Linked DNA regions of Verminephrobacter eiseniae EF01-2. The protein of the gene in region 2 interacts with the protein of the main gene of each other region in a pairwise test. Links are inferred from orthologs where the notes say so. Each region holds a gene or a part of one and is shown on either strand. Other genes may lie near its edges.

Region 1 (9,882 bases), 2.3 Mb from region 2 along the record:
TCTGCCCTGTGCTGGTGTGGCGGCATGTTGTTCTCGGCCCTGGGAGTGTATTTGCACCAGTTCTGGATGATGGTTTTGGGCTCGGGCGTGATTGGTGGAATTGGACTCGGTCTGGGCTATATCTCGCCAGTATCGACACTGATCAAGTGGTTTCCCGACCGCCGGGGCATGGCTGCCGGCATGGCCATCATGGGGTTTGGTGGCGGGGCAATGATTGGCTCGCCTTTGGCTGCCGACTTGATGAAATACTTTGCCACTCCGACGGATGTCGGTGTGATACAGACCTTTGTCGTGATGGCGCTGATCTATTTCGTGTTCATGATGGCAGGCGCCTTTGGCTATCGTATCCCCGAACCAGGCTGGAAACCAAAGGGCTGGACACCCAAACCATCCCAAGTCAACAACACCATGATCACCCAGCACCATGTGCATGTCAGCAAAGTCTGGGGAATCCCCCAATTCTGGTTGCTCTGGATGGTGCTGTGCATGAATGTGAGCGCCGGCATCGGCGTCATCGGCATGGCCTCGCCCATGCTGCAAGAGGTCTTCGGGGGCTCGCTCATCGGCATGCCCCTGAAGTTTGTTGAATTGGACAAAGCGCAATTGGCTGCCATTGCTGGCGTGGCTGCGGGCTTCACGGCATTGTTGAGTCTGTTCAATATTGGCGGGAGATTTTTCTGGGCCTCCATCTCCGACATGCTGGGGCGGCGTCTGACATACGCCATATTTTTCGTGCTGGGCGGCATCCTTTATTTCAGTATTCCCGGGAGTGCAGCCGCTGGTTCCAAGCTCTTGTTCGTAGCCGCGTGCTGCATCATCCTGAGCATGTACGGAGGCGGTTTTGCGACGGTACCGGCCTATTTGGCTGACATCTTCGGCTCGCAGATGGTGGGCGCGATCCATGGCCGGCTGCTGACGGCGTGGGCCACGGCTGGCATCGTGGGCCCGACAGTCGTGAACTATATGCGTGAATACCAGCTTGGTTTAGGCTTGCCGCGTGAACAGGTCTACAACCAGACCATGTATATTCTCGCCGGATTTCTCGTGGTGGGCTTGATTTGCAATTTACTGGTGCGCCCCTTGAATCCCAAATGGTTCATGACACCGGAAGAGTTGGCAACGGAAAAGCGGCTGGCGCATGAAAAAGTCAGGTCATCGGAGTCATACGGTGATGGCACACACGCCCATGACAAACCAAGCCATCCTGTCCTCGTCGTGTTGGCATGGCTGGCGGTTGGTCTGCCACTGGCCTGGGGCATTTACCGCACCTCCATCACAGTGGCCAAATTTTTCTGAGATTCGAGTTGTCTCGCCTCGACAAGCCAAAGACCGCTGACACGATGTGCCCGCCCAACCTTCGGTAATATTCCCGGATACATCGCAACCCATTGCCAAGACGGCCTCATGCATTCATTCAGGCAATCACCATGTTGACAGAATCGCAACAGCAAATCATCCAAACGATCGTCGATGGCAAAAAGCACCTGCCGGGTGGACTGCTTCCCATGCTTCACGACATTCAGGATGCGTTGGGTCATATACCAGCGCCGGCTCTTGGATTGATTGCCCAAGAACTCAATTTGTCGCGCGCTGAAGTGCATGGTGTAGTGACCTTTTATCATTTCTTTCGGCATGAACCTGCGGGCAAACAGGTGGTCCAAATTTGCCGTGCCGAAGCATGCCAGTCCATGGGGGCCGACAAACTGTGGGAGCACGCTTGCAGCCGATTGAATACCCAAGGCGGCACCACCGCCGATGGCGCGGTCACACTGGAGCCGGTGTATTGCTTGGGCCTGTGTTCATCATCGCCCGCCATGGTCGTGGACGAGCAATTGCATGCACGGGTCGATACCGTGAAATTTGATCGATTGGTAGCGGCTACCGGGAGCGTGGCATGAGCATCAGGATTTTCGTGCCACGCGATTCGGCTGCGCTGGCCCTTGGCGCAGATCAAGTGGCCGCTGCCCTCGATGTGCAAGCCCGGCAGCGCGGCCTGGACATTGAACTGGTGCGCAATGGCTCACGCGGCATGTTCTGGCTCGAACCTCTGGTGGAGGTGCAGACTCCGGCCGGTCGCGTCGCGTATGGTCCGGTAGCGCCCGGGGATGTGCAAGACTTACTGGATGCACAGTTTCAGACGGGAGCGGCCCATCGGTTGTGTTTGGGTTTGACGCAGGCATTGACTTACCTGCGTCAGCAAGAGCGTCTTACCTTTGCACGCATGGGTGTGACCGACCCGCTGTCCTTGGCGGATTATCAGGCACATGAAGGCTTTGCCGGTTTGCGCAGGGCCCTGGCTTTGAGTCCGTCCGAGATTGTGCAGCAAGTGCTCGACTCTGGCTTGCGCGGGCGTGGCGGCGCTGCCTTTCCGGCAGGCATCAAATGGAAGACGGTGGCTGCGGCCAGCAGTGCGCAAAAATATATTGTCTGTAACGCTGATGAAGGCGACTCCGGCACCTACTCCGACCGCATGGCGATGGAGGGTGACCCATTCATGCTCATCGAGGGCATGACCATTGCCGCAGTGGCCACTGGTGCGACGCAGGGCTACATCTACATCCGCTCCGAATACCCTCACGCCATTGCGACCATGCGGGAGGCGATTGCCAAGGCAAGTGCAGCAGGATTTTCAGGATCGAACATCCTGAAATCCGGAAAAACCTTTCATCTGGAAGTACGCAAGGCCGCTGGTGCCTATGTCTGTGGCGAGGAAACCGCCATGCTGGAGAGTATCGAGGGAAAACGCGGTGTGGTGCGTGCCAAACCACCGATTCCGGCCTTGAAAGGACTGTTTGGTCAGCCTTCGGTCATCAATAACGTGATTACCTTTGCTTCAGTGCCAATCATTCTTGCGCGCGGTGCTGCCTACTACACAGACTACGGCGTAGGCCGTTCCAGTGGCACTTTGCCATTTCAACTGACTGGCAATATCAAGCATGGGGGTCTGATCGAAAAAGCCTTTGGCATCACTCTGCGCCAACTTTTGTTCGATTTCGGTGGAGGCAGCGCGTCAGGACGCCCCATCAAAGCGGTGCAGGTGGGGGGGCCACTGGGTGCCTACGTGCCCGAGCGCTATTGGGATGTTCCCATGGATTACGAAGCCTATGCGGCCGTCGGAGTCACCGTGGGCCATGGCGGTATCGTGGTGCATGACGACACGGCTGATTTGTCCAGGTTGGCACGCTATGCCATGGAATTTTGTGCCATCGAGTCGTGTGGCAAATGCACGCCTTGCCGGATTGGTTCGACCCGAGGTGTTGAAGTGTTGGACCGTATCGCGGCCGGCAACAACAACGCCAAACAGGTCGAACTGCTGCGTGACTTGTGTGACACCATGCTGCACGGTTCGTTATGCGCATTGGGTAGCATGACCCCCAACCCGGTGCTGTCTGCACTGAACCATTACCCGCAAGATTTCGGCTTGGCTGTGCCGGTTGCCGAGATCGCTTGAACGTTTGCCACCAGGAGAAACATGATGCTTGACCATCTGAAAGAAACCGATCACGGCACACCACGGCGGGAATCGGCGCAGGAAGTGACACTGGAAATCGACGGTGAAATGGTCACCGTGACAGCAGGAACCTCGCTGATGCGTGCAGCGGTCGATGCCGGCATCAAAATACCCAAACTGTGCGCCACGGACAGCTTGGAACCCTTTGGTTCATGTCGCTTGTGCCTGGTTGAAATCGAGGGTCGCCGGGGATTTCCGGCATCATGCACTACGCCCGCAGAAAACGGCATGAAGGTGCACACCCAAACGCCAAAATTGCAGCAGTTGCGCAAGGGCGTGATGGAGCTCTATATATCAGACCATCCGCTGGACTGTCTGACCTGTGCCGCCAGTGGCGATTGTGAGTTGCAAGAGATGGCCAGCGTGACAGGTTTGCGCGAGGTGCGTTATGGCCAAGAAGGCGCCAATCACTGCCAGAGCCTGAAGGATGAATCCAACCCTTATTTCTCCTACGACGCATCGAAGTGCATCGTGTGCAATCGCTGTGTGCGCGCCTGTGAAGAAACTCAAGGCACCTTTGCCTTGACGATCAGCGGACGCGGATTTGCAGCGCGCGTGTCCGCCGGACAAGACCAGCCCTTCATGGAGAGTGAATGTGTCAGCTGTGGGGCCTGTGTCAACGTCTGCCCGACCGCAAGCCTGCAGGAAAAAACGGTGATCGAGCTCGGCCAGTCCGAGCACAGCGCCATCACCACCTGCGCTTACTGCGGTGTCGGCTGCGGTTTCAAGGCCGAGATGAAAGGCAACACGGTGGTGCGGATGGTGCCGTGGAAAAACGGCAAAGCCAACGCCGGGCATGCCTGTGTCAAAGGACGCTTCGCCTGGGGTTATGCCCGGCACAAAGACCGTGTCACCAAGCCAATGATTCGCAAAAGCATCCGCCATGCCTGGCAGGAAGTCAGTTGGGATGAAGCGATCGCCTATGCAGCCAGTGAGTTTCGCCGTATTCAGGCAAAAGACGGAAAAGATGCCATTGGGGGGATTACTTCATCGCGTTGCACCAACGAAGAGGTTTACCTGGTGCAAAAGCTGGTTCGCGCAGCGTTTGGCAACAACAATGTGGACACCTGCGCCCGCGTCTGCCATTCACCGACCGGCTATGGCATGGGCGAGACTTTTGGAACGTCCGCAGGTACGCAAACCTTCAAATCGGTAGAACAATCCGACGTGGTGCTGGTCATGGGGGCCAACCCGACAGCAGCGCACCCCGTGTTTGCCTCGCGCCTGAAAAAGCGCCTGCGCGCGGGGGCCAAACTGATTGTGGTCGATCCGCGTGAAATCGAATTGGTGAGCGCGCCGCACATCCGCGCCGAGCACCACCTGGCGCTCAAACCCGGCACCAATGTGGCCGTGCTCACTGCCTTGGCGCATGTGGTGGTAACCGAAGGCCTGGTCGACGAATCTTTTGTGGCTGCGCGTTGCGACACCAAGAGCTTTGATGAATGGCGTGCATTTGTGGCCAGGCCGGAAAACTCGCCTGAAACCTTCGAGTCGGTCACCGGTGTCCCGGCGTCCGAGATTCGCGGCGCAGCGCGGCTGTTTGCGCTGGGGCCCAACTCGGCCATTTACTACGGCTTGGGCGTCTCTGAACATGCCCAAGGCTCCACAGCAGTCATTGGCATCTGCAACCTGGCCATGGCCTGCGGCATGATCGGGCGCGAAGGTGTGGGGGTGAACCCGCTGCGTGGCCAGAACAACGTGCAGGGCAGTTGCGATATGGGCAGCTTCCCGCATGATCTGCCAGGATATCGCCACATCAGCAACCCGGAGGTACGCGAAGAGTTCAACGCTGCCTGGGGTGTCAAGCTCAACCCCGAACCCGGCCTGCGCATTCCGAACATGTTTGCAGCGGCGCTGGATGGAACTTTCAAGGGCTTGTACTGCGTGGGCGAGGACATCGTGCAGTCTGACCCGAACACACAGCATGTCGTGTCGGCGCTGGAGAAAATGGAATGCCTTGTCGTGCAGGACATTTTCCTGAACGAAACAGCGAAATACGCCCATGTGCTGCTGCCCGGCAGTTCGTTCCTGGAAAAAGACGGCACCTTCACCAATGCCGAACGGCGCATCAGCCGCGTTCGCAAAGTGATGCCACCTCTGTCTGGCGTGGGCGACTGGGAAGCAACGATGAAACTTTCCAACGCCTTGGGCTACCCCATGGCTTACACGCATCCGGAACAAATCATGCAAGAGATTGCCGCGCTCACGCCTTCATTTCGCGGGGTGACTTATGAAAAGATCGACCGCCTGGGCAGCGTGCAATGGCCATGTAATGAAACTACGGCCGAAGCCGGTACTTCGCTGATGCACATCGATAAATTCGTTCGCGGCAAAGGCAAGTTCTTCAATACCCAATATGTGGCGTCTGAGGAAAAAATCACCCGTAAATATCCTTTGATCCTTACCACCGGCCGCATCCTGTCGCAATACAACGTGGGCGCGCAAACCCGGCGCACCCACAACGATCAGTGGCACAGCGAAGACAAACTGGAGATTCATCCGCATGACGCGCAAGAACGCGGCATCGGGCAGGACGACTGGGTCGGTATCAGCAGCCGGGCCGGACAGACCGTGCTGCGCGCCGTGGTGACCGAGCGCATTCAACCGGGCGTGGTATACACCACCTTCCACTTTCCCGAGTCGGGTGCCAACGTGATTACCACAGACAACTCTGACTGGGCCACCAATTGCCCCGAGTACAAGGTAACTGCCGTACAGGTAACACCCGTGGCGCAGCCGTCCGAATGGCAGAAATCATATTACCGCTTCAACGCCGAGCAATTGGCGCTGGCGCAAGCCGTGTTGCCTCTGGAGCCGGTCTTGTCGGATCTCGAACGCTGAGCACAGTAGCGCGATGGGGGTTACGGACGCCATGGACATGTCGGTGACACGCCTGCCGGAATCCAGAGCCTATAGGGAGTTGGAAATCAGCAGGGTTCATTCCGAGATCCGCTCCATCGTGCAAGACTGTGTGGCAGAAGAGGTGCCGGTGGCGCTGGAGTTCAACGGCATCGCGCATGCCGTGATGATGGCCACGCCGGCCGATCTGGAGGATTTTGCATACGGGTTTGCCATCACCGAATGTATCGTGAACACAGCCTCAGAGATACATGACTGTGAATGGACTTCAAATGCACAGGGCTGCACGGTGAGCCTCACCATTGCCGGACCATGCTTTGCCCGACTCAAAGAGAAGCGCCGCAACCTGACTGGTCGCACCGGTTGCGGATTATGCGGAACCGAGAGTCTGGCACAGGTCATTCGACCACTCGAGCCGTTGACGAGCACCCTTTGTTTCGACACAAAGGCAGTGTTGCGGGCTGCAGCAAATCTGCGTGCTCATCAATTGTTGTTGACCGTGACCGGAGCAACCCATGCTGCGGCGTGGTGTACGGCGGACGGAAATATCGAATTGATCAGGGAAGATGTGGGCCGCCATAACGCATTGGACAAATTGGTGGGTGCGCTACTGCGCTCCAGCCTGGATGCCGGTAGCGGTTTTGTCATCATCACCAGCCGTGCAAGCTACGAGATGGTGCAAAAAACCGCCACTGCAGGCATCGCCTTGCTGGTCGCCGTCTCTGGCGTAACGGGTCTGGCCGTGGATGTTGCGCAAAGCGCGGGCTTGACGCTGTTGGGTTTTGCCCGTGGCACGGATTTCTCGATTTACAGCGTCCCGCACCGACTATCACTGGATGCCTCATGACACACGACGATTCATTGGTTCGAATGGCTAACCAGATTGGCGCCTTTTTTGAGAGCATGCCCGACCGTGCTGAAGCGTTGGCGGGCATTGCCAAACACATCAAGAAATTTTGGGATCCCCGCATGCGCAAAGCGTTTTTGGCTTATGTGGATGGCACTCCCCACGAAGACATCAAGCCTATTGTGTTGGCAGCAGTGCTTGAGCACCGCGCCTTGATTGAGACTGTGACAAGGTAGCGGAACTGCCGCCGAACTTGCAATCCCGGCCCCCAGTGAACCTGCGCTTCGTTGACGCCTTCCATTCGATGGCATCGCTCAAAAGCATCATTTTGGCTGTGGGGGAATTGTTTCCCTGACCCCGTCGACGTTGTAGTGCCTGAGACCGATGACGATGATGGGCCTGACTTGGCGCAGTTCCATGCGGCGCGAAAAGCCTTCCGCCATCACGCCAGTGGTGGCTCGCTGGAGTAAGTGCCAAGTCTGACGCGCAGTTGCTCCGCCGGGCACTCGCGCAGATCGCGATGCGCGCCGGCCGGGTTGCAAGTACGAACACCCCGCGTGGCGTGGCGTGGGGCACGGCCGGGCCACGAATGCAGGCGCCTTGTCGGCGTAGATTTTCGGCAGGTCGGCCATGGGCACAAAGATTTCGCGGCGGGCCTGGCGTGCGTAGTCTGGTCGTCAGTTTCCGTGGCATGCAGGCTGAAATGGTGGGTGATACATGGATCGAACATGTGACCCCTGCCGTGTGAAGGCAGTGCTCTACCGCTGAGCTAATCACCCTCTGTGCACCGGCGCTCGCCGTGACAGCGGCGCATTATCGCACAGCTTTTTCGGCCTTTTCAGATCGATGGCAGCGTGCGCCAAATGGTTTTGCCCCCGCTGGCCTTGTCGATCTGCGCCAGCACCTCGGCATGCGCTTGCTGCTCCTGCGCATTGGCGTGCAGCACCGGCAGCACCAAGGCATGCAAGTCGATGGGTAGCAGCGGCAGGTCAGTGGCGCTTGGCTGCGCCTCGTCGGCGATCAGCAAGGCCTTTTGCCCGCGCGTGAGGTGGATGTACACATCGGCCAGCAGTTCGGCATCGAGCAAGGCGCCGTGCAGCGTGCGGCCGGAGTTGTCCACGCCCAGGCGGTCGCACAGCGCGTCGAGCGAGTTGCGCTTGCCCGGGTACAGTTCTTTGGCCATGGCCAGCGTGTCGGTGACGCGCTCGACGCAGTGGGCAAGCGCCGGGTGCCCCGCCAGTTCCAGTTCCTTGTTCAAAAAGCCGACATCGAAGGCGGCGTTGTGGATGATCAGTTCGGCCCCTTGCAGGTATTGCAGGATGTCGTCGACCAGTTCGGCAAACCGGGGTTTGTCTTTCAGGAACTCATTGCTGATGCCATGGACCTTCAGCGCATCTTCGTGGCTGTCCCGGCCCGGGTTGAAGTACAGGTGCAGGTTGTTGCCGGTGAGCTTGCGGTTGAGCAATTCGACGCAGCCGAGTTCGATGATGCGGTCGCCACTGTCGGCCGACAGGCCCGTGGTTTCGGTGTCCAGAACGATTTGACGCGGCATCAGTGGTTTTCCTTTGCGTGGTTGATGCTGTAGCGGGGAATCTCCAGCACCAGGTCCTGCTGCGCGACGATCGCTTGGCAGGACAGGCGCGATTGGGGCTCCAGGCCCCAGGCGCGGTCGAGCAGGTCTTCTTCCTCTTCTTCGGCCCGATTGAGCGAGTCGAGCCCCTGGCGCACGATCACATGGCAGGTGGTGCAGGCGCAACTCATCTCGCAGGCATGCTCGATCCGGATCCGGTTGTCGAGCAGGGCTTCGCAGATCGATGTGCCTGCGGGCGCGGTGATTTCAGCTCCGGCGGGGCAGTAGTCGGGATGGGCAAGTATCTTGATGACGGGCATGGGGATGGGCTGGCTGCTTGGATGGGGCGCTCAAAGGGTTTGCACGTTCCTGCCCGCCAGCGCTTGCCGTATGCCACGGTTCATGCGCCGGGCGGCAAAGGCCTGCGTGCCCTGGGCCAGGGCTTCGGTGGCGGCCTCGATGACGGCGGCATCATCGGCCTCGCGCTGCGCGCTCAGCGTCGCCATCAGGGCCTCGATGGCGGCGCGTTCCCGGGCGCTGAGCATTTCGCCGTCGGCGGCCAATGCGCTTTGCGTGGCGCTCAACATGCGCTCGGCATCGACGCGGGCTTCCACCAGGGCGCGGGTTTTCATGTCTTGTGCGGCCGTGGCAAAGCTGTCTTGCAACATGCGCGCGATTTGCTCGTCCGAGAGGCCGTAGGAGGGTTTCACGTCGATATGCGCCTGTGCACCACTGCCTTGCTCCTTGGCGCTCACGCTCAGCAGGCCATCGGCGTCGATCGCAAAGGTCACGCGGATGCGGGCCGCGCCGGCGACCATCGGGGGGATGCCGCGCAGTTCGAAGCGCGCCAGGCTGCGGCAGTCTTGCACCAGGTCGCGTTCACCCTGGACGACATGGATCGCCAAGGCCGTCTGCCCGTCCTTGTAGGTGGTGAAGTCTTGCGCCTTCGCGGTCGGAATCGGCTCGTTGCGCGCGACGATGCGCTCGACCAGTCCGCCCATGGTTTCCACGCCCAGCGACAATGGAATCACGTCGAGCAGCAACAGTTCGGCGGCGTTGCCGCCATTGCCCGCCAGCTGATGGGCCTGTATGGCC
Region 2 (11,020 bases):
TGTTCATGGTCTCGGCGCCGGCGTTGGTGGTCATCACGATCAGCACGTTGCGGAAGTCGGCCTTGCGCCCGTTGTTGTCGGTCAGCGTGCCGTGGTCCATCACTTGCAGCAGCACGTTGAAGATGTCCGGGTGCGCTTTTTCGACTTCATCGAGCAGCAGCACGGCATGCGGCTTTTTGGTGATGGCTTCGGTGAGCAGCCCGCCCTGGTCGAAGCCGACGTAGCCGGGGGGGGCGCCGATCAGGCGGCTGACCGCGTGGCGCTCCATGTATTCGGACATGTCGAAGCGGATCAGCTCGATGCCCATGATGTAGGCCAGTTGCCGGGCCGCCTCGGTCTTGCCGACGCCGGTGGGGCCGCTGAACAGGAACGAGCCGATCGGCTTGTCGCCCTTGCCCAGGCCCGAGCGCGCCATCTTGACCGAACTGGCCAGCACTTGCAGCGCCTTGTCCTGACCGAACACCACGCTTTTGAGGTCGCGCTCCAGTGTCTGCAGCTTGCTGCGGTCATCGTTGGAGACGTTGGCCGGCGGAATGCGCGCGATCTTGGCCACGATCTCTTCGATCTCGGCCTTGCCGATGGTTTTTTTGCGCTTGTTCGAGACCAGGATGCGCTGGGCGGCGCCGGCTTCGTCGATCACGTCGATGGCCTTGTCCGGCAGGTGGCGGTCGTTGATGTACTTGGCGCTGAGCTCGGCCGCCGCCTGCAGGGCCGCCGCCGCGTACTTGACGCTGTGATGCTCTTCGAAGCGGGATTTGAGGCCCTTGAGGATGTCTATGGTCTCGGCCACGCTGGGCTCGACCACGTCCACCTTCTGAAAGCGCCGCGACAGCGCTGCGTCTTTCTCGAAGATGCCGCGGTACTCGGTGAAGGTGGTGGCGCCGATGCACTTGAGCTGGCCGTTGGAGAGCGCCGGCTTGAGCAGGTTGGAGGCGTCGAGCGTGCCCCCCGAGGCGGCTCCGGCGCCGATCAGCGTGTGGATCTCGTCGATGAACAAGATGGCGTTGGGCTTGTCCTTGAGCGACTTGAGCACCCCTTTGAGGCGTTGCTCGAAATCGCCCCGGTACTTGGTGCCGGCCAGCAAGGCGCCCATGTCCAGCGAGTACACCACGGCCTCGGCCAGGATCTCGGGCACGTCGTTTTGCGTGATGCGCCAGGCCAGGCCCTCGGCGATGGCGGTCTTGCCCACGCCGGCTTCGCCCACCAGCAGCGGGTTGTTCTTGCGCCGGCGGCACAGGATTTGTATCGTGCGCTCGACCTCGTAGTGGCGCCCGATCAACGGGTCGATCCGGCCTTCCTTGGCGGCCTGGTTCAGGTTCTGGGTGAACTGCTCCAGCGGCGAAGCCTTCTCGTTGTTGCGCTCGACGGCGACGTTTTCCTCGCCTTCGGCCGGGCTGTCCGACTTGACAGGCTCGGGTGGCTCGCCTTTTTTGATGCCGTGGGCAATGAAGTTGACCACATCCAGGCGGGTGACGCCCTGCTGGTGCAGGTAGTACACGGCGTGCGAATCCTTCTCGCCGAAGATGGCCACGAGCACATTCGCGCCGGTGACCTCTTTCTTGCCATTGCCCGTGGACTGCACATGCATGATCGCGCGCTGGATCACGCGCTGAAAGCCCAGGGTGGGCTGGGTGTCGACCTCGTCGGTGCCGGCCACCTGGGGCGCGTTGTCCTTGATGAAGTTGGCCAGCGCTGCGCGCAGATCATCGATGTTGGCCGAGCAGGCGCGCAGCACCTCGGCGGCGCTGGGGTTGTCGAGCAATGCCAGCAGCAGATGCTCGACGGTGATGAATTCGTGGCGCTGCTGACGGGCCTCGACGAAGGCCATGTGCAAGCTGACTTCCAGTTCTTGGGCAATCATGTGAACTCCTTTGTTGCTTGCCTGGTCAAGGGATGACTGTAGATCGGGATCGATGTCCTGTCATGCAACAGGTTCGCTGACGCATTGCAGCGGGTGGCCGGCCTTGAGCGCGGCATCGAGCACTTGATCGACCTTGGTGGCAGCGACATCGTGTGAATACACGCCGCAGATGCCCTTGCCGTCGAGGTGGATTTTCAACATGATCCGGGTCGCGGTTTCGCGGTCTTTGCTGAAGAACTCCTGCAGCACCACGATGACGAACTCCATCGGCGTGTAGTCATCGTTGAGCATCACCACCTGGTACATCTGCGGCGGCGGGGTCTTTTCGGGGCGGCGCTCGAGCACGACCGCACCGCCATCATCGGGCGCTGGCCGCGTGGCGGGCGGCAGGGTGGGTGCTCGTGTTGCCATGAAATTCATTTTAGCGACCCGCGCGGCCGGCTGCTGCAACACCAGCGGTTGCCGCAGCCAATATTTGCTTTCATGCCGCGCCCGCAGCATCGTCGTACACCACGCGCGCAGAGCCGGCCTGCTCCGTCCAGGCCGCCAACGCGGCATCGCTGGGGTAAAAGCCGGCACTCTCGCCCAGTTGCAGTTCGGCGACAGCGGCCACATCCTCGGCGCTGCAGCGCAGCCCGATGCGCACGCGCAGTCTGTGCAGCAGCGGCTCGCCCTCGTCCGTCTCCTCGCTGCGCGGCGCGAATTCGCGCACCAGGCGCGCAATGTCGGGCAGTTTGTCGGGCGCTTTGTCCCGCAGCACCACATGCAGGTACTTGCCGAACCGGCAGCGCGCTGCGGCCAAGTCCCATACCTGCTGCACCTTGAGCCGCAGCCCGCCGCTGAAATGGTCGGGTTGCAAGCGCCCTTGCAGCACCACGAACTCGTCTTCCTTGAGTTGCTGGCGGTGCCTGTCGAACAAAGCCTCGTCCGCAGAGCTTTCGATGACCCCCGTTTTGTCGTCCAGCCGGAACAGGGCCAGTTTGCCGCGCTGGCCGTTGATGACGCGCAAGTCGCAGACGATGCCCGCCAGCACCTGGGGCTCGCGGCTATCGGTCAGTTCATCGATCGCCGTGCGCACGAAACGCCGCACCTCGGCGGCCACTTCGTCGAACAGATGGCCCGACAGGTAAAACCCGACAGCGGTTTTCTCCTGCATCAGTTGCTCCCTGATGCCCCAGGGGGCGGCGCCCACCAGTTCCGGCTCCTGCTGGCTCGACCCATGGGCGTCAGCGCCCATCATGTCGAACAAGCTGCCCTGGTTCACGTTGGCCAGCGTGGCCGCAGCGAAATCGAAGGCCCGGTCGATGGAGGCGACCAGCGCCGCGCGGTGGCGCTCGATGGAGTCGAAAGCCCCGGCCTTGATCAAGGCTTCGACCGTGCGCTTGTTCAGGCGCGCGCGATCGACGCGCACGCAAAAGTCGAACAGGCTCTTGAACGGTCCGCTGCAGGCGCCCCGTGGCCCCTCCCCGCGCCCTTCGCGGGCGGCCACGATGGCTTCTATGGCCTGCTGGCCCGTGCCTTTGATGGCCCCCAGACCGTAGCGGATGATCTTGTTGCTGACCGGCTCGAAGCGATGCCCGCCCCGGTTCACGTCCGGCGGCTCGAACGCCAGGCCCATCTTGCGGGCATCCTCGAACAACACCTTGAGCTTGTCGGTGTCGTCCATTTCGACGGTCATGTTGGCGCAGAAGAACTCGGCCGTGTAATGCACCTTCAGCCAGCCCGTGTGGTAGGCCAGCAGGGAGTAAGCGGCAGCGTGCGACTTGTTGAAGCCGTAGCCGGCAAACTTCTCCATCAGGTCGAACACCTCGTCGGCTTTCTCCTGGCTGAGTCCTTTTTCCGCCGCCCCCTTGCGGAAGATGGCGCGGTGCTCGGCCATCTCCTCGGCTTTTTTCTTGCCCATGGCCCGGCGCAGCATGTCGGCGCCGCCCAGGCTGTAGCCGCCGAGCAACTGGGCGGTCTGCATCACCTGCTCCTGGTAGACCATGATCCCGTAGGTCTCGGCCAGCACCGACTCGACCAGCGGGTGCGGGTAGAGCACCGGCTCTTTGCCATTTTTGCGGTTGATGAAGCTCGGTATCAGGTCCATCGGGCCGGGGCGGTACAAGGCGTTGAGCGCGATCAGGTCCCCCAGCCGGCTCGGGCGCGCCTCTTTGAGCATGCCCTGCATGCCCCGGCTTTCAAACTGGAACACCGCTTCGGTCTGGCCCTCGGAGAACAGGCGGTAGGTCGGCCCGTCGTCGAGCGCGATCGCGTCGTAGCTGAAGTCCTGCTGCCCCTTGTGGCGCCCGACGATGAACTCGCGCGCAAGCTGCAAAATCGTCAGCGTGGCCAGGCCCAGAAAGTCGAACTTCACCAGGCCGATGGCCTCGACATCGTCCTTGTCGTACTGGCTCACGGCCGATGCGCTGCCAGGCGGCTGGTACAGGGGGCAAAAGTCCGTCAGTTTGCCCGGGGCGATCAGCACCCCGCCGGCGTGCATGCCGATGTTGCGCGTCAGGCCCTCGAGCTTTTGCGCCATCTCGATCACGGTCCTGACATCCTCTTCCTTGCGCATCCGTTCGGCCAGTTGCGGCTCCAGCTCCAGCACGTAGTGGTTCTTGTCGCCTTCCTTTTTCGGGTTGGGCGGGTACTGCAACGTGTACGAGATGCCGGGCTTGGCCGGCACCAGTTTGGCGATGCCATCGCAGAAGGTGTAGCTCATGTCCATCACCCGGCCCACGTCGCGGATCGCGGCCTTGGCGGCCATGGTTCCGAAGGTGGCGATCTGGCTCACGGCGTCCTTGCCGTACTTGTCCTTGACGTAATCGATCACGCGGTCGCGGTTGGCCTGGCAAAAATCGATGTCGAAGTCCGGCATCGATACCCGTTCGGGGTTCAGGAAGCGCTCGAACAGCAGTTTGTATTCCAGCGGGTCGAGGTCGGTGATCCCCATGGCATAGGCCACCAGCGAGCCGGCGCCGGAACCGCGCCCCGGCCCGACCGGGCAGCCATTGTTCCTGGCCCACTGTATGAAGTCCCCGACGATCAGGAAGTAGCCCGCAAAGCCCATCTCGACGATGGTCCCGATCTCGAACTCCAGGCGCGCGAGGTAGCGCGGGCGCTGCTGCTCGCGCTGTGCCGGCTCGGGGTACAGGCACAGCAGACGCTGCTCGAGGCCGTTGACCGAGGCGACGCGGAAATAGGCCTCGATCGGCATGCCGCCGGGCGTGGGAAAGTCCGGCAACTGCGGCTTGCCCAGCACCAGCGTGAGGTTGCAGCGCCGGGCTATTTCCACCGTGTTTGCCAGGGCCGACGGCAGGTCGGCAAACAGCCGCTGCATCTCGGCCGCAGACTTGAAATACTGGTCGCGGGTGAATTTGCGCTGCCGGCGCGGGTTGGCCAGGATGTCGCCTTCGGCGATGCAGATCCGGGCCTCATGGGCCTCGTAGTCGTCGGCACGGGCAAACTGCACCGGGTGCGTCGCCACCACCGGCAGGCGCAACCGCGCCGCCAGCGCGGCCGCAGCCGCGACATGGCTTTCATCATCGGCGCGGCCGGCACGCTGCAATTCGATAAAGAAGCGGTGCGGGAACATCCCCGCCAGCCGCAAGGCCGTCTCGGCAGCGCCGGCGTCATCGCCTTTGAGCAAAGCCTGCCCCACGGGGCCGGCCTGCGCCCCGGCCAAGACGATCAAGCCCTCGGCCAACTCCTCCAGCCAGGCCCAGTGGCACAGCGCCTGGTTTTTGACGACCCCACGGGTCCAGGCGCGGGTCAGTAGTTCCGACAGGTTCAGGTAGCCCTGGTGGCTTTGCACCAGCACGATCAGGCGCGCCGGCGCTGCGCCGGCGGGTCCCGGCAGAAAAATCTCGGCGCCGACGATGGGCTTGACGCCCTGGCTGCGGGTTGCCTTGTAGAACTTGACCGCGCCAAAGAGGTTGTTCAGATCGGTGATGGCCAGCGCCGGCTGGCCATCGGCAGCGGCGGCCCGGGCCACCTCGTCGATCCGGTTGGTGCCGTCGACGACGGAAAATTCGGTGTGCATGCGCAGATGGACAAACATGGCGCCATTGTAGGAAGCCCGACCAGGAAGCCCGACGGCAGCCCTGCCGGGCGCCCGCCTGCCGCCGCTACAATGCCGCGCAGGCCCGTGTTCCCGCCTGTGTTTTCCGTGTTCCATTTGCCGAAAGCCGCCTGCGATGCTGCCCGCCCCACTGCCCCTGGTTTCTGCCCTGCTGCTGGCAGCCCTGCTGGCTGCATGCTCGAGCACCACCGAAGACCGGACGGCGGGCTGGAGCACCGAACGCATCCGCGCCGAAGCGCAGGACGAGATGAGCAGCGGCGCCTATGACAAGGCCGTGCCGCTGCTGGAAAAGCTCGAAGGCCGCGCTGCCGGCACGCCACTGGCGCAGCAGGCCCAGATCGACAAGGCCTATGCACACTACAAGTCCGGCGAAAAAGCCCAGGCCGTGGCCACGCTGGATCGCTTCATGAAGCTGCACCCCGTCAGCCCGGCGCTGGACTATGCGCTGTACCTCAAGGGCCTGGCGAACTTCAACGACAACCTGGGCCTGTTCTCGTTCATCTCGCGCGAAGACCTGTCCGAGCGCGACCAGCAGGCCGCCAAAGACTCCTTCGAGGCGTTCAGGGAACTCGTCAACCGCTTTCCGCAATCGCGCTACGCGCAGGATGCACGCCAGCGCATGACCTATATCGTGAACTCGCTGGCGCAGTATGAGGTGCATGTGGCGCGCTACTACTACCTGCACGGCGCCTATGTGGCGGCCATCGGCCGCGCCCACTTGGCCCTGTCCGACTACCAGGGCGTTCCGGCGCAGGAAGAGGCGCTGTACATCCTGATCCAGTCCTACGATGCGCTGGGCATGACCGCGCTGCGCGACGACGCGCGCCGGGTGATGGACAAGTCCTACCCGCAAAGCAGCTTCATGAGCGGCGGCTTCAAGCGCCGGCAGGAGCCGTGGTGGAAGATCTGGTAGCGCCGGCGGCGCAGGCAGCACCACGGGCAAGGGCCAGCAAGGCGGCCTCGAATTCGTCCTCCGATGCCAGTTTCCGCATGGGCGGCAAGGCGGCCAGCAGGCGTTTGCCATAGCCCATGGTGAGCAGCCGGGTGTCGCCGAGCACCAGGATGCCGCGGTCCGATTCACGCCGGATCAGGCGCCCGGCGCCCTGCTTGAGCGCCACGGCGGCCTCAGGCAGCGCATAGTCCTTGAACGACCGGCCCCCGGCCTGGTCGATGCGCCGCATGCGCGCCTGAACCAATGGATCGCCCGGCGGCGGAAACGGCAGTTTGTCGATGACCACCAGTTGCAAAGCCTCCCCGGGCACGTCGAAACCCTCGCGGAACGTGGCCGATGCGACCAGGATGCAGCCCGGCTGGCCATTGTCTGCGCCTGCGCGAAAGCGCTCCATCAGCCGCCGCTGGGGCCACTGGCCCTGCACCAGCACCTGCAGCCGCGCGCCCGGGGCGGCGGCGAACTGCTGCTGGAGCGCCGCGCCAATGGCCCGCAGGGCCTTGAGCGTGGTGGTCAGCACCAGCGTGCGCCCGCCCAACTGCTCTGCGGCCTTGCCCACCCATAGCGCCAGCGCCGGGCTGTGCGCCGGACTCGCCGGCGCGGGCAAATGGCGCGGCACGTACCAGGCGGCCTGCGCGGCGTAGTCGAACGGGCTGGCGACGCGCAAAATTTCCGCATCCTGCAGCCCCGCCCGCTGCGTGAACCAGCTCAGTTGCTCGTCCTCGCCCAAGGTCGCCGAGGTGAAAATCCAGGCCCTGCCCGGGCCTGCGGCGGGTTTCTCCGGGCTATCGCCTCCCGCCGGCGGCGCCAGCAGACGCTCGCGCATGACCTGGGCAATGTCCAGCGGCGACTCGATCAGACGCAGTTGCGCAGCCACCTCCACCCAGCGCACCGCGTCGGGATGCGCCGGGCCGCAGAACCGGGCCAGGGCATCGAGCAACTCGCAGCCCCGCTGGTGCAGGCGCAGCAGGTCCGGCGCCATCTCGCTGACCGGCGCCAGCGCCGAGCAGGCCTGCGCGCCCGCCGATGCAACGCGCTGCAGCGCGCTCTGCCACGCCTGGGCTGGAACGCCTTGCGGTGCCGGCTCCGGGTCGGGAGCGCCCCGTGGCGCCCATTCTCGATCCGAAACGCCTTGCCCTTGCGGTGCCGACGAAACGCCTTGCGGCGATTCGTGCCCCCAATGCAGCCGGGTCCCGGCCGGCAGCGCTGCGGCCACCAGGCGCAGATCGCGCGCGGCCAGTTCCAGCCCGGCGGCCAGCCCGCTCCAGTCCGCCAGGCCACGGGCATGCCGCAGGCCGGCCACCAGCAGATCCCGGCCGAAGTCCAGCAGTTGGCCGGTAGACAGTTGCGCGCCCAGGAATTGCACCCCGGTCTCGTTGATCTGGTGCGCCTCATCGAACACCACCACGCGCACCGTGGGCAGCAGTTGCGCCAGACCCGACTCGCGCAGCGCCCCATCGGCAAAGAAAAGATGGTGGTTGATGACCACCATGTCGGCGGCCAGCGCCTCGCGCCGCGCCCGGTGCACATGGCAATCACGAAACCGCGGGCAGGGCGTGCCCAGGCAATTCTCGCGGGTCGATGTGACCAGGGGCAGCACCGGCGAGCGCTCGTCCAGCCCCGTCAGTTCCGCCAAATCCCCCGCCAGCGTGTGGCGCGACCAGTCCTGCACGCTGGCCAGCGCGCGCGCCACGCCAGGCTCTTGGGCCAAGGCATCCTGGCGCGCCAGTTCCATGCGGTGCAGGCACAGATAGCTGGCGCGGCCCTTGAGCAAAGCCATGCGCACGGGCAGGCCCAGCGTCCGCGCCAGGCCGGGCAGGTCGCGCGCGAACAACTGGTCTTGCAACACCTTGGTGGCCGTGGACAGCAAAACCCGCTCGCCACTGAGCAGCGCCGGAACCAGATAGGAAAAGGTCTTGCCCACCCCGGTGCCCGCCTCCACCACCAGGCGGCCGCCGGCGGCCATGGTCCGCGCCACGGCCATGGCCATCCGGGTCTGCCCCGGTCGCGGTTGAAAATGCGCATCGGCCTGCGCCAGCACGCCGCCCGGGGCAAAAACCCCGGCCACCATGTCAGCCAGCGCCGTCGGCGCATCCAGGCCCGCAGGCTCGGTGGGCCCGAGCGGCGGCTCCATCGGCGGCTCGCAAGGTGGGTGAAAACCGGGTTTCAAGGCGCGGCCGCAAACATGGAGAAAGAAGCAAGTGTTACAAGCGGGTGGATAATACGTCTTTATCCTGCCGTCTACGGCTGCCCTGTGCATGTCCGGCGCCCACGACCACATCTGCATGAGCAAAACCTACCGACTGACCGCATCCACCGCCATCCACAAAGGTGACCGGGAACACCAGCAAGACCAGGTGACACTGATCGCCCACGCGCGGCACAAGGGCTGCGTGCTGGCGGTGGTCGCCGATGGCATGGGCGGGCGCAGCGGCGGGCGCAAAGCCTCCGACCAGGTGATGATGACAGCGCGGCAACTGTTCGAGCGCTACTCGCCCGATACCGACGACCCGCTGGACCTGCTCGCGCGCATCGTGCAAGAGTCCCATATCGTCATCCGGCTGACCGCGATCTCGTCCGAGCAGGAGCCCCACAGCACGATTGCGGCCTTTCTGATCAACCCGCAGGGCGACTGCCACTGGATGCACGCGGGCGACTCGCGCATCTACCATTTCCGGGGGGCCGAACTGGCGTTTCGCACCTGCGACCATTCCTATGTGCAGGAACTGGTCAGCCGGGGCGAACTGACCGAGGAGCAGGCCAATGATCACCCGCAATCGAACATCCTGATCCACTGCCTGGGCGCCGACAGCGATCCCCCGCTGACCAGCCATCTGATTGCGCAGTTGCAGCCGGGCGATGCGCTGCTCGCTTGCAGCGACGGTGTCTGGCATTACTTCACGACGGCCGAGCTGGCCGCCGTGGTCGATGCGCTGTCACCCCGGGAAGCAACGCAGATACTGATAGAAAAAGCCCGCACCCGGGCCCGTGGGGATGGCGACAACCTGTCGCTGGTCATCGTCAAAATCGAAGCGCGACAGGAAGAAGAAACCATACCGGCCAGCCTCCCCCCTCTGGCCGCGCATGAAGGGCCCTCCCCGGTGCGCACCGGCTGATTCCACCAAGGGCCTTGGCAACTCATCATTTCTCGATTCCATTTCCATCGAGACTTTCGCAAATCATGACGAGTGGCTGCACCCGATTGCTCCCATGAGAAATCCCATGGTGGGGCGGTGATGATTCGAGGCGCAGCCGATCACCGTCCGCTTCGAAGCGCCAGGTGCCCGAGCCAAGCTGCGGCGAAGTGCGCTCGATGATCGTCAGCAGCATTTCGACGTCGCCGCCGCTGTGCGCCAGGTAGGCGCGCGCGCTGTCCGAGCCTTGCCGGTGCACTGCCTGTTCCAGCGCGCCTGAGTGCACGGGTGTCCGGCGGCAGCAGGCGAAACATGGCCATCAGTGCATCGGGCCGCAGCAGTAAATAGCGGCGCGCTCCATCGTGCTCCATCGCGCAGTTCGCCCGCAGCATCGTCGCAGACGAGCCTGTCCTTGAACGCCGGCACCGGCTCGCCTGCATCAGCCATGGTTCAGGAACTCATCCAGCGTCTTCTCGTTCGGCAGCGCGAACCCGGAGTGCGCCACGCGGCTGGTGACTGCGGCACCCAGGCGGCGAAGATTCACCGCCATTTCGGCGGCCTTCAGCACCACGGTCACACCGTTGACGATGGGCGCGCCGTCGACATGGGCGCCCGGTGCGCCGAAAAGCATCATGGGAATGCCGCCGGTGGGCACGATGACGTCGGCACCCGCGTCCATCAACCGGCGGGCTTCGCGCACAAACACCTGTTCCAACTCCGCCTTCTTCTCGGGCGAGGCAAAGGCCTCCATCCAGTCGGCCATCGTGGCGTTGACGGCGCGAATCCCGGCCACACGCCGCTCCAGGCCGTAGCGCCGTACCTGGTCTGCATGCGTCGGGATGAAGGCGTGGTTGATGGCCAGCAGCCCCAGCTTGCGCCCGAGCGTGCAAGCGTGCAACAGGCTGGTCTCGCCCAGCCCCAGCACCGGGATGTTCACCGAGGCGCGCGCCTCGTACAGGCCGACATCCTGGAAGTGGTTCATGAAGAACACGTCGTAGCTCTCTCGCTCGGCG

What was found.
Region 1: the proteins of dnaE (region 2) and dnaQ interact in binary tests that used the Escherichia coli proteins (3 or more experiments, as listed by UniProt). The link is inferred for Verminephrobacter eiseniae EF01-2 from one-to-one orthologs.

The regions. Positions count from the first base shown.
Region 1 is NC_008786.1:2,689,887-2,699,768, reverse strand. Bases 6,913-9,882 are described here. They hold dnaQ (DNA polymerase III subunit epsilon), read right to left. Parts: upstream 8,770-9,882; coding sequence 8,056-8,769; downstream 6,913-8,055. Other genes in these bases: hscA (Fe-S protein assembly chaperone HscA), read right to left, coding at 9,138-9,882; fdx (ISC system 2Fe-2S type ferredoxin), read right to left, coding at 8,769-9,107; VEIS_RS11665 (formate dehydrogenase subunit delta), read left to right, coding at 7,214-7,453; fdhD (formate dehydrogenase accessory sulfurtransferase FdhD), read left to right, coding at 6,913-7,217. In the rest of the region: VEIS_RS11690 (OFA family MFS transporter), read left to right, coding at 1-1,296; VEIS_RS11685 (formate dehydrogenase subunit gamma), read left to right, coding at 1,428-1,898; VEIS_RS11680 (formate dehydrogenase beta subunit), read left to right, coding at 1,895-3,451; fdhF (formate dehydrogenase subunit alpha), read left to right, coding at 3,476-6,352; more of fdhD, read left to right, coding at 6,384-6,912. UniProt on the Escherichia coli protein: DNA polymerase III is a complex, multichain enzyme responsible for most of the replicative synthesis in bacteria. The epsilon subunit contain the editing function and is a proofreading 3'-5' exonuclease.
Region 2 is NC_008786.1:4,956,287-4,967,306, forward strand. What follows is about bases 2,143-6,250. They hold dnaE (DNA polymerase III subunit alpha), read right to left. Parts: upstream 5,904-6,250; coding sequence 2,343-5,903; downstream 2,143-2,342. Other genes in these bases: clpS (ATP-dependent Clp protease adapter ClpS), read right to left, coding at 2,143-2,272; VEIS_RS21705 (outer membrane protein assembly factor BamD), read left to right, coding at 6,040-6,250. Outside these bases: ATP-dependent Clp protease ATP-binding subunit ClpA, read right to left, coding at 1-1,861; more of clpS, read right to left, coding at 1,922-2,142; more of VEIS_RS21705, read left to right, coding at 6,251-6,837; VEIS_RS21710 (ATP-dependent DNA helicase), read right to left, coding at 6,800-8,944; VEIS_RS21715 (PP2C family protein-serine/threonine phosphatase), read left to right, coding at 9,159-9,989; VEIS_RS21720 (hypothetical protein), read right to left, coding at 10,015-10,293; VEIS_RS21725 (aspartate/glutamate racemase family protein), read right to left, coding at 10,447-11,020. UniProt on the Escherichia coli protein: DNA polymerase III is a complex, multichain enzyme responsible for most of the replicative synthesis in bacteria. This DNA polymerase also exhibits 3' to 5' exonuclease activity. The alpha chain is the DNA polymerase catalytic subunit.